4 regions of the Cytobacillus pseudoceanisediminis genome follow, and region 1 is predicted to be linked to each of the others. Evidence: riboswitches for the same ligand, from Rfam matches in the RefSeq annotation. Region 1 holds a riboswitch; each other region holds the start of a gene.
What was found. A riboswitch is a leader RNA that binds a small molecule or an ion and turns the genes downstream of it on or off. The one in region 1 is predicted to bind thiamine pyrophosphate.
Positions count from the first base shown of each region.

Region 2: it holds a riboswitch for thiamine pyrophosphate, as region 1 does, so the genes downstream of both, M5V91_RS08065 (3-oxoacyl-ACP reductase) here and thiW (energy coupling factor transporter S component ThiW) in region 1, are expected to answer to the same signal.
Region 3: it holds a riboswitch for thiamine pyrophosphate, as region 1 does, so the genes downstream of both, M5V91_RS15050 (YkoF family thiamine/hydroxymethylpyrimidine-binding protein) here and thiW (energy coupling factor transporter S component ThiW) in region 1, are expected to answer to the same signal.
Region 4: it holds a riboswitch for thiamine pyrophosphate, as region 1 does, so the genes downstream of both, thiT (energy-coupled thiamine transporter ThiT) here and thiW (energy coupling factor transporter S component ThiW) in region 1, are expected to answer to the same signal.

Region 1 covers NZ_CP097349.1:3,717,630-3,721,289, reverse strand. The annotation lists gene M5V91_RS20160 (TVP38/TMEM64 family protein) at 1-431, shown strand, start outside; gene M5V91_RS20155 (PaaI family thioesterase) at 566-877, opposite strand; gene M5V91_RS20150 (alpha-hydroxy-acid oxidizing protein) at 1,064-2,173, shown strand; TPP riboswitch at 2,302-2,418, shown strand; partial or broken gene thiW (energy coupling factor transporter S component ThiW) at 2,531-3,018, shown strand; TPP riboswitch at 3,168-3,269, shown strand; gene tenA (thiaminase II) at 3,328-3,660, shown strand, end outside.
Region 2 covers NZ_CP097349.1:1,515,261-1,518,920, reverse strand. The annotation lists gene thiM (hydroxyethylthiazole kinase) at 1-677, opposite strand, end outside; gene M5V91_RS08065 (3-oxoacyl-ACP reductase) at 691-1,452, opposite strand; TPP riboswitch at 1,556-1,666, opposite strand; gene M5V91_RS08060 (OsmC family protein) at 1,783-2,244, shown strand; gene M5V91_RS08055 (Cof-type HAD-IIB family hydrolase) at 2,278-3,027, opposite strand; gene M5V91_RS08050 (sigma-70 family RNA polymerase sigma factor) at 3,406-3,660, shown strand, end outside.
Region 3 covers NZ_CP097349.1:2,802,995-2,806,654, reverse strand. The annotation lists gene M5V91_RS15060 (ABC transporter ATP-binding protein) at 1-587, opposite strand, end outside; gene M5V91_RS15055 (ECF transporter S component) at 571-1,167, opposite strand; partial or broken gene M5V91_RS15050 (YkoF family thiamine/hydroxymethylpyrimidine-binding protein) at 1,177-1,772, opposite strand; TPP riboswitch at 1,861-1,962, opposite strand; gene M5V91_RS15045 (Cof-type HAD-IIB family hydrolase) at 2,192-3,058, shown strand; gene M5V91_RS15040 (coproporphyrinogen III oxidase) at 3,274-3,660, shown strand, end outside.
Region 4 covers NZ_CP097349.1:1,547,245-1,550,904, reverse strand. The annotation lists gene M5V91_RS08260 (hypothetical protein) at 1-173, opposite strand, end outside; gene M5V91_RS08255 (hypothetical protein) at 292-561, opposite strand; gene thiT (energy-coupled thiamine transporter ThiT) at 661-1,260, opposite strand; TPP riboswitch at 1,327-1,429, opposite strand; gene M5V91_RS08245 (MATE family efflux transporter) at 1,481-2,821, opposite strand; partial or broken gene M5V91_RS30370 (AAA family ATPase) at 3,356-3,660, shown strand, end outside.

The DNA.
Region 1 (3,660 bases):
TCGGTCCCGCAGCCGCTGCCTTTCTTGGATTTACAGGTACACTTTCGGGGATTATTGTTATGTTCTTGACTGCAAGGATAGGAGGATTAAAGCTTGTATCCCGGTTTATAAAAGAGCGGCATCTGATCAAATACCAAAAATACATGGAGAAAAATGAAAACACCATACTAATGCTGATGTTTGTTATTCCGATATTGCCGGATGAGATCATTTGTGTTGGAGCAGGAATGGGTGGTGTTTCATTTAAAAAGTTCCTGGGAATTGCGTCTATTTCCAAAATGTTAACTTCCTTGCTGCTGGCTTACTCGCTTTCATTGGCCAATGCCTTATCTTTATCTGGCTCACAGCTTTTATTAGTCGTTTCGGTTGTGATAGGGGTATTTTACAGTGTATCCCACTTGTATAAAAAGAAGAAGGATAGAAACTATTAGGACTGTCTTTAACCTTTAATGGTTCCTCCTATCGCTGTCAGCGAAACTATTCAGGCAACGATAGGATTAATCACTTTAGATAGATGCGAAGATTCCCGATGCTTTGGCGACCAGCTGATCCTGGTCGTTATAAATCAGGCAGTCTGTGTGGTTGAGGGTGCGCCCCTCTTCACAAGGTGAGCATTGGCGATAAGAAATTCACCTGTCGCCCCCTTTAGGAAAGTGACCTTTAAATCAGCTGTCACCACGGATTGCATCTGGTTTTCATCCGGCTCGAAAATATTCCCCATCGCTACATCCGCAAGAGTGGAAATGACGCCTCCATGAACCAGCCCCGCGCTGTTAATAAAGAGCGGCTGAATTGGCAAAGTCACTTTCATATTGCTTTCACTGACTCTTTCGTAATGGAATTTCAGAAATTCATCAAAAGGCTGTTTGATTAACATTTTGTACACTCCAATTTCATTAAGGTTAAAATGTTTATTCATGATTTTTTGTGAAATCCCTGCTTATTGCGGCTAATTTGTATAGGAAAGGCTGTAACTGCGAATTTATGATTTTATTAGATGGTTTCATAAAATCTGAAAAAGTGTTATTATTTTCAATAAATTCAAAAAAGGCAGGGCTGGAATATGGCAAAAGTAGAGAATATTAGTTTCGCAGAAAACTTTCCTATTTCATTTAAGGAACTGGAAGAAGAAGCAGAGAAAGTGATGGGAGCTGGCGGATTTGGCTATGTCCAATCAGGAGCCGGGGGAGAAGAAACGCTGAAAAAGAATATCGAATCCTTTGCAAAATACTCAATTGTACCGAGGATGCTTAGAGATGTATCAGTGCCGGATATAAGTGTGAATTTATTTGGAAAAACGTATCCTTATCCAGTATTCCTTGCACCTATAGGAATGCAGCGTCTTGAACACAGTGAGGGAGAGCTTGCATCTGCCCGGGCGGCAGCTTCGTTTGGAATTCCTTTTATCCAGAGCACGGTATCCAGTTATTCCATTGAAGAAATCGCAAATGCAACAGGCACGAGTCCAAAATGGTTCCAATTATATTGGTCCAATTATGAAGATGCTGCGTTCAGTATGGTGCGCCGGGCGGAGGAATCAGGCTATGAAGCAATTGTGTTAACAGTAGATACGGTGATGATGGGGTGGAGGGAAGCTGATCTAAGAAACAATTTTTCACCGTTAAAGCTTGGCTATGGAAAAGCAAACTATGAGAGTGACCCGGTCTTTATGGCCACTCTCCATGACGGTGATGTAGTTCAGGGAATCCTTGATAATATCCATCATCCAACCTTGAGCTGGGAGCATATTGCTAGGTTAAAAGAGAAAACAAATCTGCCGATTCTATTAAAGGGTATTCTCCATCCCGAAGATGCCAGGCTGGCCGTTGAAAAAGGGATAGACGGAATCATAGTCTCCAATCATGGCGGCAGGCAGCTTGATGGAGTGATTGCGGCGATTGATGCGCTTGGACCGGTTGTGAAGGAAGTCAAAGGAAGAATTCCAGTATTGTTTGACAGCGGCATTCGCCGCGGTTCCGATGTGGTCAAAGCACTGGCATTAGGAGCCGACGCAGTTTGCCTGGGAAGGCCGTATGTGTACGGTTTGGCCATTGGCGGGCAGAATGGAGTTGAAAAAGTACTTGCCAACTTTATTGAAGAAACAAAAGTGTCACTTTCTCTGGCAGGAGTCGGGAGTCTAAAGGAAATGGCAAGTCTGAAGCTACTTCGATAGTTTCTCAGCAGAAATCGAAGAGCGCTTAATACATTGATTGCACCAAGAAAAGTATATAAGCAAAAAGATTGATGACAGTGCCGGAATAATTTGTTAAGCTTGAGATAGCTTATCAAACTAAATATCTATGCAGCTACTAGGGGTGCCCCGAATGTGCGGGCTGAGAGGAAAGCGCGTTATAGCTTTCTGACTCTTATGGACCTGATCTGGTTAATGCCAGCGGAGGGAAGTAGGATTTGACTATATGTCAATTCATATACTTAAACCAAGCCAGGTCCTTAAGGGAATCTGGCTTTTTTGTATACATACTTCCCATCCTGATAAGCAATCAGGCGGCCCTTTAGAAAGGAGGTTTAGATGAACAGAACCCGATTGTTAACTACGATGGCTTTATTTGTAGCAATTGGGACACTGGGATCCCATTTGCTCTGGTTTCCGGCAGGCATAGCCAAGGCCTATCCGGTGCAGCATGCGGTGAATGTATTGGCAGCGGTGACGCTTGGCCCCTGCCTGCAGCAGCTGTGGCATTTATGATTGGCCTGCTTCGTAATTTGCTTGGATTCGGGACGCTGCTTGCGTTTCCAGGCGGCATGATCGGAGCGTTTTTGGCAGGTGTGCTTTATTTGAAGTTCGGCCGGAAAATATGGGCTGCTGTAGGAGAAGTGGTAGGTACCGGCATAATCGGTGCATTGTTTGCAGTCCCTTTTGCAAAGGTTCTCATGGGAAGCGCAGCTGGGGCATTCTTCTTTGTGCCGCCATTCCTGGTCAGCAGCATTGCCGGTGCGGCCATAGGCTGGATGGTTTTGGCAAAGGTTAAAGAGAAGAATCTGGTTCAGAATATATGATGATTTTGAGCTGGCGAAGCTGGATGAGTAAGCAGCATAGTAAAGAAATCTGACTTAATGAGCGATTTTCAAGAGTTATAAGCGAAATCCCAAATTTATGAGAGAAAAACGTCAAGTTAGAAAATCGGTAAAAAACAATTAAAATGTTAGAAAACTGCTAGGGGCGCTACGGCTGAGATAAGGAGCTTTTCCTTTGTCCCTTGGAACCTGATCTGGATAATGCCAGCGCAGGGAAGCAGTGAGGACCTCGTTTTATATCCTCATGCTTTTTCCCCGGCAGCTTCTGTAATTAATAAGGAGGCTATTTTTATGACTTTTTCAGAGATTCTGCGCAAGGAAAATGAAGATTTGTTTCAGCTGATATTTGAGCACCCATTTGTCCAGGGTATCGGGAGAGGGGACGTGCCGAAAGAGGCACTGGCCCATTACATTAAAGCGGACTTTGAGTATCTGAATGCGTTCATGCATATTTATGGGATTGCCATTTCAAAGTCAGCAGAGCGTAAGGATATTGCATATTTTAATCAGCAAATAGAATTTGTATTGAACAGCGAAGTACATCCCCACCATAATTTCTGCCAGCAGATTGGCGTGGATTACGAGGCATTGCAGGGCTATCCGCTCCCTCCAACAGCTGATCAT
Region 2 (3,660 bases), 2.2 Mb from region 1:
GAGCCATAAACGACCAATGAAGTTACTGCCGCTTTTACAGGATCCTTTTCAATAGCAGCGAAAGCTCCTATTATTGAAGTAAGAAGACATCCGGCACCCGTTACTTTCGTTAGAAGAGGATGGCCATTGTTAATGGCAAAAGTGGATTTTCCATCTGAAACGATATCCTGTTTTCCTGTAATAACGGTTACTGCACCAAGTTCTTTTGCTGCCGACTTAGCAAGCTCTGAAGTGTTACCTGCTGCTTCAATTGCATCTACGCCCTTTATACTCCATTTCTGTCCTGCCGCGTTGGCAATTTCTGCAGCATTCCCTCTTATGATGGTAATATCTAACTCTTCTAATATTCTTTTAGCTGTATCTGTGCGATAAGCCGTGGCGCCGACACCAACCGGGTCGAAAATGACTGGAACCCCATGCTGATTTGCTGATTTACCCGCTATGAGCATACTTTTTACTTCTTTTTCTGTCAGTGTTCCCATATTGAGAACCAATGCACCAGCTATTTTAGCCATTTCAGCTGCCTCTTCATGTGCATATGCCATTACTGGTGATGCCCCAATTGCCAGCAGGCCATTTGCAGTAAAGTTTGTTACCACCACATTTGTAATGTTATGTACAAGAGGGTTTGACACTCTTACTTTTTCCAATAGACTGCTAAACTCCTGAATGTTCATCTAATATCCTCCTTTAATTCATAACTAATCCGCCATCTACAACCAGATTTTGTCCAGTAACTGCCCTTGCCCATGGAGAAGCGAAGAAGACTATCGCATCAGCCACTTCTTGAGGATCTGTGACTTTTCTTAATGCAGTCGAGTTTTCGATAATTTTAAAGACTTCCTTAGAGGTCGAAGCACTGGCATCTGTCGTTTTTAACAAACCTCCCGATACCATATTTGCCGTAATTCCATATTGGCCCAGCTCATTCGCCATATTTCTGGTGAAGCCTAATAAAGCAGCTTTGCTGGTCGTATAGTCATGATAGGGTACAACTGGATGCTGGAATAGATTGGTGCCGACCGAGATTACCCTGCCAAACTCCAGTTTTTTCATATCTTCAAGACCTGCCTGAACTGTGTTCAATGCTCCCAGAATTGCACCTTCCAGCTGGCTTTTGTAATCGTCCCATTTAATTGTTTCTGCATCTTTTTTCGAAATAGGGTCAAATTGAAAGTTTACCAGTGCATTATTGACTATAGTTGTAATGGGAGCTCCAAAGTGTTCCTTCGTCTCTTGAAACATGGAGTTCACTTGAACACTGTCCCGAATATCAGCACGAATGGCAATGGCTTTTTCGCCAATTTCCTTCTGCAGAGCATGGGCTTTTTCCTCGCTATGGAAATAGTTAATGACAACTTTCGCTCCTTCTCTCGCGAATGCTTTTGCGGTTTCTTTGCCCAGCCCTCTGCTGCTGCCTGTAATAATGACAATCTGATCGTTAAGATTCATAGAAAATCCTCCTTATTGATAGCCAATTCATCTGTTTTAGAGAACAAAATAAAAACCAGATCCGCAATTGGACCTGGCTGAATAATCTAAGAGAATTAGTCGTTCCCCGCAATTACTACTTTCCTACGCTGGTATGATCCAGATCAGGTCCGAAGGGTAAAAAACAGTCCGGTTTCTTTCTCAGCCCGCGCATCGGGCACCCCTAGCAGTAAAACTATTAAGTTGGCTGTTTTCATCTTAGCCTGAAACGTTAAATCTGTAAAGTCTTGCAATTCTGCCTGTTCCTCTTTAAGGTGTAAATAGAAATACATAACTTGGAGGAATTAAAGAATGGCTGAACACCAATTCCAATTAAAAGCATATTGGCCAGGACTTCGGAATGATGTTGGAGAAATTGAAACAGGCGGGCTTAAAACAAAGGTTTCCATTCCGCCAGAAATGGAAGGACCCGGAATCGGAACAAATCCGGATGAAATGCTGCTGGGGGCAGCGGCAACTTGTTATATTATTACCCTGGCAGCTATGATGGAACGAAGTAAACTCGAGAAAGAAAACCTTACGATGGAATCAACCGGTATTGTAGATGTAACTAAAGGTGTGATTACATACAAGAAAATTATTCATCGCCCTGTTATTTTGTTACAGGCGGATGCGACTGAAAAGGATCATTCACTTGCGCGCAAGCTGGCGCAAAAAGCTGAAGCATCCTGTATGATTTCCAGGGCGATTAAAGGTAATGTAGAGGTAGAATTAGAAGAAACGATTCTAACTGCCAAAAATCCTTCGAAATAACCAAAAACCGGCATGATTGCCGGTTTTTATTCTTTAAAGAGCCCACTTTCGGATTGCCTGTGCAACACCAGCTTCATCATTAGTTCCCGTAATAGCATTCGCTGTTTCTTTCACAATATCCTGCGCATTTCCCATTGCTACACCCCAGCCTGATTCCTCGATCATGGCAATATCATTTAAGCTGTCACCCATCGCCATTACATTTTCCATCGAAATGCCAAGAAGCTCTGTTACCTTCTGGATACCTTTAGCTTTATTGATTCCAAGAGCATTTACCTCAATATTAGTTAAACTGGAATTTGTAATCTCCAGATCCCCTTTTGTTTGAAGCTCTTTATGAATGAGTTCCCTGATTTCATCATCTGATATATCAAATCCAAATTTAAGCCATTCATGGTCATGAATATTTTCAGGCATTTCATTCGTCCAAACCCGTTCGCAGCTTGTTGCCCAGAAATTAGTCTTATGTGACTGGGATAGGTTCCACATCCACTCCATTATTTTTGAATCAACTGGAGTCCTTGAGATTGATTCACCATCAGGGCCAAATATTTCACTGCCGTTGACTGTGATCAAGTAGGAGTTCAATTCCAAAGAATCGGAATGGTCGCCTGCCGTAAGCCTGGATCTTCCAGTGCTCAAAATAACTTCAATTCCTTTTTCCTTTGCCTCTCGTATGGCCTTACGGTTTTCATCAGGAATTTCCCCTCTGGAATTCAACAAGGTTCCATCCATATCAAGAGCGATTAATTTGATCTGTGGAGCAATATTTGATTGTGACATAATAATCTCCCTTCTTTCTTGCACAATATAGCCATTATATAAATAAACAATCCTCCCATCAAAAACAAAGCACTTGGGCAGAATCATTTTTTCAATATAGGGATTATTATTCCCAATCTAAATGTAAAGGCTGGAATTACTCAATAAATGAGGTGTTGATGAATGCCTCCCATATTATTTTTGCTCCTACTGTTCTTAACCTATGCATTGATGTAGATTTATTTATATAGGAGCCTCCTAAATGGTCTCCGCTTTTTTTGAATAAGCTTAATAAATGCCAAAAAGTTGAAGCGATTTTCTTGCATCTGTCGTCTAACTGTCAGTCAAACAAAAGGCAGCCGGAATAGGCAGCTGGCATTTTAGCAAGGAGGCAGTCATGTGAGCTCTGATGAGTATGTAAAGCGGTCAATTGCTGATCAAGTAGACCGTGCTCTCGTTCTTGAAATGATCATGGATGAGTATGGTACCGTTTTGAAAAGATTGATATACAGCTATGTGAATGATTGGAATGCGGCCAGTGATTTAACACAGGATACCTTTATTACTGTTTATGAAAAGCTGGAAAGTTTCCAGCAAAGATCTTCTTTTAAAACATGGATTTTCACAATTGCTATTAATAAAAGCAAAGACTAT
Region 3 (3,660 bases), 910 kb from region 1:
TTTAGCTCTTTGATGATACGGGTAAGTTCATAGCTTGAAGCCGGGTCAAGATTTGCTGTCGGTTCATCCAAAATCAGGATATCCGGTTTTAATGACAATACACATGCAAGTGCAAGTTTTTGCTTTTGTCCCCCCGAAAGGGTGTGGATTAAGGCGTGCTTAAATGGCAGAAGATGAACAAGTTCCAGTGCTTCATCAATCTTGGTCTCAATTTCTGCAGGAGGTGTTTTCATATTCTCAAGGCCGAATGCCAGCTCCTCTTCAACTGTTGTCATGCAAAACTGGCTTTCAGGATCCTGAAACACAATGCCAATGTGCTGATTAATTTCACCTGGCGGGAATTCATCCAGTATCTTTCCTTTGAAGGAAATGGTGCCATCCAAGTCGCCATCAACGGCTTCCGGATACAATTTATTTAAGCAGAAAGCAAGCGTGCTTTTTCCGCAGCCGCTGGGGCCCAATAATAGAACAGCTTCCCCTGAATTAAGGCTGAAATTCACATTCTTAAAAACAGGATTCTTCACATCTTCATGCCGGAAGGACAGCTTTTCTGTTATTAATAAAGGCTGGTTATGCTGAAATGCCATTTTGTGATTTTTCCCTTCTCAGCTCTTTTCCGATAGGGAAGCTGTTTAATGCCCCAGTTTTAGCAAGACTCTTACTCAGCCATTTCCCCAGTAATCCAGCGAGCAAAGCACCGCTAACCAGTCTCACAAAAAACATGGCAGTTACATAACCGGGTGAGAGGGCTGCGTAGCCGGAAATGAAATAGCCCCAAATAAAGCTCGTAACAGAAGAGCCCATGCCGGCAGCAATTAAAACCCATGTCCGGTAATTGTTCCATTTAGTTGCCGCAAAAACAGCTTCTGCTCCAATCCCCTGAATCATGCCTGAAAGAATCAGGCGAGGGCCTACTGCATTGCCAATCATGACTTCAATGGCCGCTGCGATGGTTTCCGATAAAAAGGCTGCTCCGGGTTTTCTGATTATGTACGCTGCGATGATTGAAACAATAAACCAAATGCCAAAAATCAGATCATAGCCAATTAAGCCAAACATCCCATATAACACGTTGCCAAATTGCATGAACACCAGGTATACAACTGCAAACACAACAGCGAGTACAGATAGGACAATGACCTCACGAAGCTTCCATTTTTCGAGCATTTTACACAGCCCCTTTTTGGAAGGACTGTTTGCAGACATATTAACCGTCATGATAATATGAGTGGAATCGCTTTTCTTACAGCTTTCGAAAGCATCTTCCAGCGTTTTAAAAACATCGTGTGCATTCCCATCTAATCTTGAAGCATAATGCACTCCTTCAGTAAACGTTCCCTGAGCCTTTGCAAGCTCGACTTGGTTCATAATGACGTTCATGTATCCAGGAATCCCCATCGGATAAAGTGCGAACTGGACAGCGACTTCCTGGCTGATTCCAGCAGATTTTTTTCATTCGCCTTCTCTTCATTTTCAGCAAGATAAGCATCTCCGGCAGTATCGCCAGGGCATCCATTTGAAAATGTGCCGTTAAATACTACATGATCACCATGCTTAGCAGCTTCAAGATAAATCGCTTTGACTACATCAAAAACATGAATGGACCTGCCGCGCACACAAGTGCTCACATCATCTGTTTCCATCCATATCTTGCTTGTATCCACTTCTTTTAGAGCAGATAAAATAACATCCACAAACCTGTCAGTCATTGGATAAATCGAAAACCTGCACCCTGTAATCTCGCTTGTTCCGCATAAGAAATTTTCCTGCATTTTGCCATCCTCCTGGTTTATATAAAATTAAAAAACTGCATTCCCAAAAGGAAATGCAGTTGAATGATATCAATACACTAGAAATGATAGCCGTTCACCTGCACTTCCCCACGCTGGTATTATCCAGATCGGGTGATAAGAGTCAGAACGGATTGTTCTTCTCAGCCTAAAAGCTCCCCTAGTGCAAAATAAGATATGCAGTTTTTATTGACTCCATCTTAATACGGAGCATCCAAATTGTAAATGACTAATTTACAATTCTTTAAATCAAATGATCTATGAAAACAGATAAACGCCTTCAATAACACAGATAAGCTATGAAAAAATTTCTGCATTGTCCATGTCATGTTCTAATCCAATCCTTCCCTTCATAAAAGTGTAATAGGACAATTTTACACCGAGAATAGGGGGCAAATTGGATGATATATAGAATGCTTGCTTTAAATATTGACGGAACACTACTCCAATCAAATGGAAGACTTCATAAATCAACAAAAGAAGCGATTGAATATGTGCAGCAAAAAGGAATTTATGTAACACTTGTCACATCCAGAAGCTTTCCATCCGCGAAAAAAGCGGCCAAAGCATTGAAAATCAATTCCTTGCTGGTCACACACAGGGGAGCTTATATTGCAGCTTCTCAGGAAAAGCCGATATTTGTAAAAAGGATACAGGAAGATGAAACGTTTGAAATCGTGCGCCTGCTTGAAGGCTTTACCTGTCAAATCAGGCTGGTGCACGAAAAATATTCCCTTGCCAACAAAACCAAGCTCAATACCAATATGCTTGCTAAAACTGTTTTTACAACCGGCGATCCCATTTTTTACTCGCAGCAATTTGTGGATTCATTAAGTGACACCATTTTAGATGAGCCGGTCACACCGCCAAAAATTGAAGTGTATTTTGAAGATAAAGACGACCTTGAGGATGCCCAGGCAGCCATTAGGGGCATGTTTGAAAATGTAGAAGTCATTAAGTTAAGTGATCTGCGGATGGATATTGTACCTGCCGGAGTTTCAAAGCTGAATGGTTTGCTCTATTTATGTGAACATCTCGGAATTTCCCGAAACCAAATGGTCGTTATAGGCGACTCGGAGGATGATCTGGAAATGATTGAAGCCGCCGGCCTCGGTGTGGCTATGGGTAATGCACCTGCCGAAGTCAAAAAAGCAGCAGACTGGCTGACACGATCCAATGACCAGAACGGTGTAAGCTACATGGTCAAAGAACATTTCCGCAAACAGCATCCAATTGATTTCCTGAAGAAAATGAATCTATTAAAATAAAATCAATCAAAGAGAGCTCGATTAGTAAATCGGCTCTTTTTTTGCTTTGCGATACTGGGTATCCATTAGGAATCATTTCCCTTATATTGACCTTGTTTCCCCATTTCTGTACACTAAAAGAAGTTTGTCAACATGAAAAATAGACACTATGCAGCTGCCCCTAAGAAAACAAAGACATCGGCAGATTAATATATTTTCTAAAAAAGGTGATCAATTTGAACATTTCAATTTTAGGTGTACAGGATGAACGTTTCCATCGTCCGCTCCGGCTGATCGGGAACCTCTTTTTTGAAGAATGTGAAGTGATGCTGGGTGAGAATGATGCAGCCGACCTTACAATTAATCTTCAGCTTGAACATGGAAAGCACATTAAAGCCATTGCAGAGCTTTCTGATAAAGATGGCAAGAATCATTCAGCGAATTTTGAGAAGGAATTCGTACCGTCTGAGACAGAAAAAGAGAATTTTAAACAAATAAAAAATGCAGTATCCCACGTATATCTGACTGTTTTGCAGGAATGGACAGGCATTACCCAGAAGTGGGGAATTCTGACTGGGGTACGTCCCACAAAATTGCTTCACCGTGCCATACAGCATCAGACA
Region 4 (3,660 bases), 2.2 Mb from region 1:
AATCCAAAAATTAGCATGGATGATACCATAATGCTTAAACCGATTGATAAAACATACTCACCCGTGAGACCGCTTACAAAAAAGCTTGAAATAAAGACAATTAACCCTAAAAGAATACCGGCCGCAGTAACATTTCTAAAAAAATGCAGCACCTTTTGCTGTTTTAAAGTCATATTTTCATCCCCTTTTATTTAATATTCTAACTATGTTCACAAATTTGTCAAACTTTTGTCACAAAATTGTCAAATTTATTTATGCAAAAAAAGCTTTGCAAAGGTGCAAAGCAATTTTCTACTGATATAGCTTTTTAATGTTCTCCAAATCTTTCTTTAAATTGCCTATTTCCTGCCTGGTCAGCATTAATGGCATTTGATCGTAAAGTGTAATAATCTGTCCTCCCTCATCCTCTTCATGAAGGGATAAATAGTTATACAAATTTTCACATTGATTTTTGTTAAGGACAGACTGGGTGCTGAAATTTTTAACCTTCTGGATCTCAAAGGCACTGGTTTCTGCATCATATACACCTGTAATAATATTGCCCTGCAATGTGTTTGACAAACAATCACTCCCCTTTTTGAGTAATATACCCATTTTTCAGGAGCAGTTTCCTAAAATAAGAAAAAACCTCTTTGGAAATTTCCAAAGAGGCTGATTATATTAGGAAGCGCGTTTTTGTGATTGAATAACTTCATCCGTTTTTCTTATGATCAATCTTGGAGCTGAAGATATAATTAATACTGCTAAAATCGAGCAGAGAATAGCTGCTCCGAGCATGGTTGCACCGTTTGCCAGGAAGGAAAAGAGAACCGGTGACATCCCTTCCGGCGCATAGCTCCCAAAGAAAAGGACACCTGCTATGAAATGCCAGAAATACCGGGCAAGGCTTCCGGCAAACACAGCTAAAACAACCCAGCCCAATGCCTTTTTCTTGTTTCCGCTGCGCAGCTGATTTTGAATTGGTCGGAAAAACAAACCGGCAAAACCGATACAGGCAAATGCCACAAAGTACTCAATAAATGCCTGAAGCGGAGTCGCAATCCAGGCATCACCCATGGCAATCTGCAATATTCCCCATAATAGACCGGCAATGAAGCTGACTTTAAAGCCCCATCTGAATGCCAAAATGAATATGGGAATCATCGCAGCAGAAATCGAAATGGAAGGCGACAGCTTAATAGATGGAAGGAAATCCAAAATAATAGCAAATGCTGCAAAAAATGAAGCTTCAATCATCGCCGTCAGGCTTAATTTTTTCATAAAAAAATCCCCCTATAATCGTATGACGATACCCCAAGGGAGAACAAGCAGGCAGAAAAACCCCTTCCGCCTTTTATTCCACATTCCTGCGCTAGCATTATCTAACAGGTTCAAAGGGTCAGAACAGCGAACTATTCACTCTCAGCAGAATGCTCCCCTTGTGGCACGTTATTGTATTATCCAATTTTAGTATAAATGAAATAAATGAAAGTGAAAAGGATTATTTTCCCTCTCCAAATATAGCCTGTTTATCCCACTTTCCGATACGGTAATACATAAAGGCGATGACACTGCTTATAGCAAAGCTTATCCCCATGCCTGCAGCAATTCCTTTATCACCCATAAACTTTGAAAATAGGAATGTTAAAGGATAGCGCAGGATCCAGAATGAAATGATATTCAGTATGAGCACTTGAAACATCGCACCGGAAGCTCTTACCACACCATTCAATATAAAATTAATGCCCAGGAGCGGATAAAAAAAGGCAATGATCTTTAAATAGTCAGTGCCATACTGAACTGATTCTTTATCCTGTATAAACAGGCGCACCCCGTGTTCTGCAAATAGGACCGTACCAAAAGCGATGATAAACATGATTCCAAGATTGTAAATGACTCCGTACAAGGCGATTTGATGAACCCGTTCCCATTGATTTCTCCCTATATTTTGACCGGCCATACTGTTGACTGCAGTCCCCAATGCCATCGCAGGAAGCATAATGATGCTGTCAATACGCTGAGCTGCACCAAATCCCGCAACCACGTCATCGCCAAAAGAGGTGACGACAGACATAATAGCCATAACACCAGCCGATATAACGGTCATTTGAAGTCCAGAAGGGATGCCGAGCTTGAAAATTAATGCCGCTTCCTCTTTATGCGGCCAAGAAGGAATAGTGAACGGCGCCAGCTTTTTGCGGAGTATGAATATCATTCCGATCATAAATGCGAACCCCTGTGAAAGGATCGTAGCACAAGCTGCCCCATCAATACCAAGCTGGAATACAGATATAAAAAGAGGGTCCAGGATTGCATTTAATACGACTGCTATCAGGACAAAGTACAGTGGACTCTTGCTGTCTCCGAGCGCCCTGAGTACGGTTCCTATAAAATTGTATCCAAATAAAAACAGAATACCAATGAAGTTAATCTGCAAATAGGATGCTGCACCTTCAGCCATTCCTGCAGGTGTGCCCATTATGGCCAAAATTCTTTCTGCAAACAGGAATCCGGCTATTCCAAGAGCAACTGACATAATTGTCTGAATGACGGTAAAGGCATTCAAATATTGTTTCAGCCCCTCTTCATGATCCCCACCCTTTTGCTGGGATAAAATCGTTAACGCCGCATTGTTTATTCCAATGATAAAAGAAAGAACTGTAAAGATTACAGTGCCGGACACCGCCACAGCTCCCAATGCGTCGGCCCCAAGCAGATTCCCAACCCACAGACTATCAATAAATTGATAGGAAACCTGCAGAAAATTAGTGAGCATGATTGGAGTTGAGAACACCAAGAGCTGTTTGAATATATTTCCTTTTGTAAAATCCTGCTGTGCCATCTTTACACCTTTTTCCCATATTTTTTTCACAGTTTCTATTATTCACTATTTCATATCCAGTTTCCAATTTTATAGTTTTGATTGTTATTATGTTTTATAATTTTATTTGCTTCATCTCTGTCACATTTTTATCATAAAATGATGCACCTGGAATGCTGTTATAGCACAATTCCTCTAAGGAGATATTATTTTTCCATAATTTACAACGTTTAAAAAGTGTAAAACCCTGTAATTAACAATTCTTTTTCCTTATAATGTAGGTATGTTTAATGAGGAGGGAAATAGTTGAAATCACGTCTTAAGAAGCCTTCGACGATTGTTTCTATTGCATTGGTGATCACGGTGATTTTGGCGGCGGTTATTTGGACCGTACAAGCAGGAAAAAAGGATGTGACAGTCCCGTTTTCTTCTGTGGAAAAAATTATTGCCTCCCAGGATGGGAAGACTGTTGCAGTACAGGAATATAAAAATGGGAAACTGCTGATCACAGCCCCTGATGGCGAGTACATCTCCCATGTGCCCCCCAACAGTGAGATGGTTGATAAATTAGTAGAAACCTATAATATACAATATACGTTCGCAAACACAGGACCTTATACCCCTTGGATTCTGGGCGGTGTAGTCCTTTTGTTTATAGCCATTGGCATTTACCTGTTTAAGTCAGGAAAAGGCGGAATGGGCGCTACAAATACTATGAAGCAAAGTGTATCTAAGCCAAAGGCCCTTCCTTCCATTTCACTTGAGGATGTTGGCGGAATTCAGGAAGAAATGAAAGAGGAAATCATGCAGACTCTTTCAATTTTAAAAGAACCTGAGCGCTCCCTGAAGATGGGGATTAA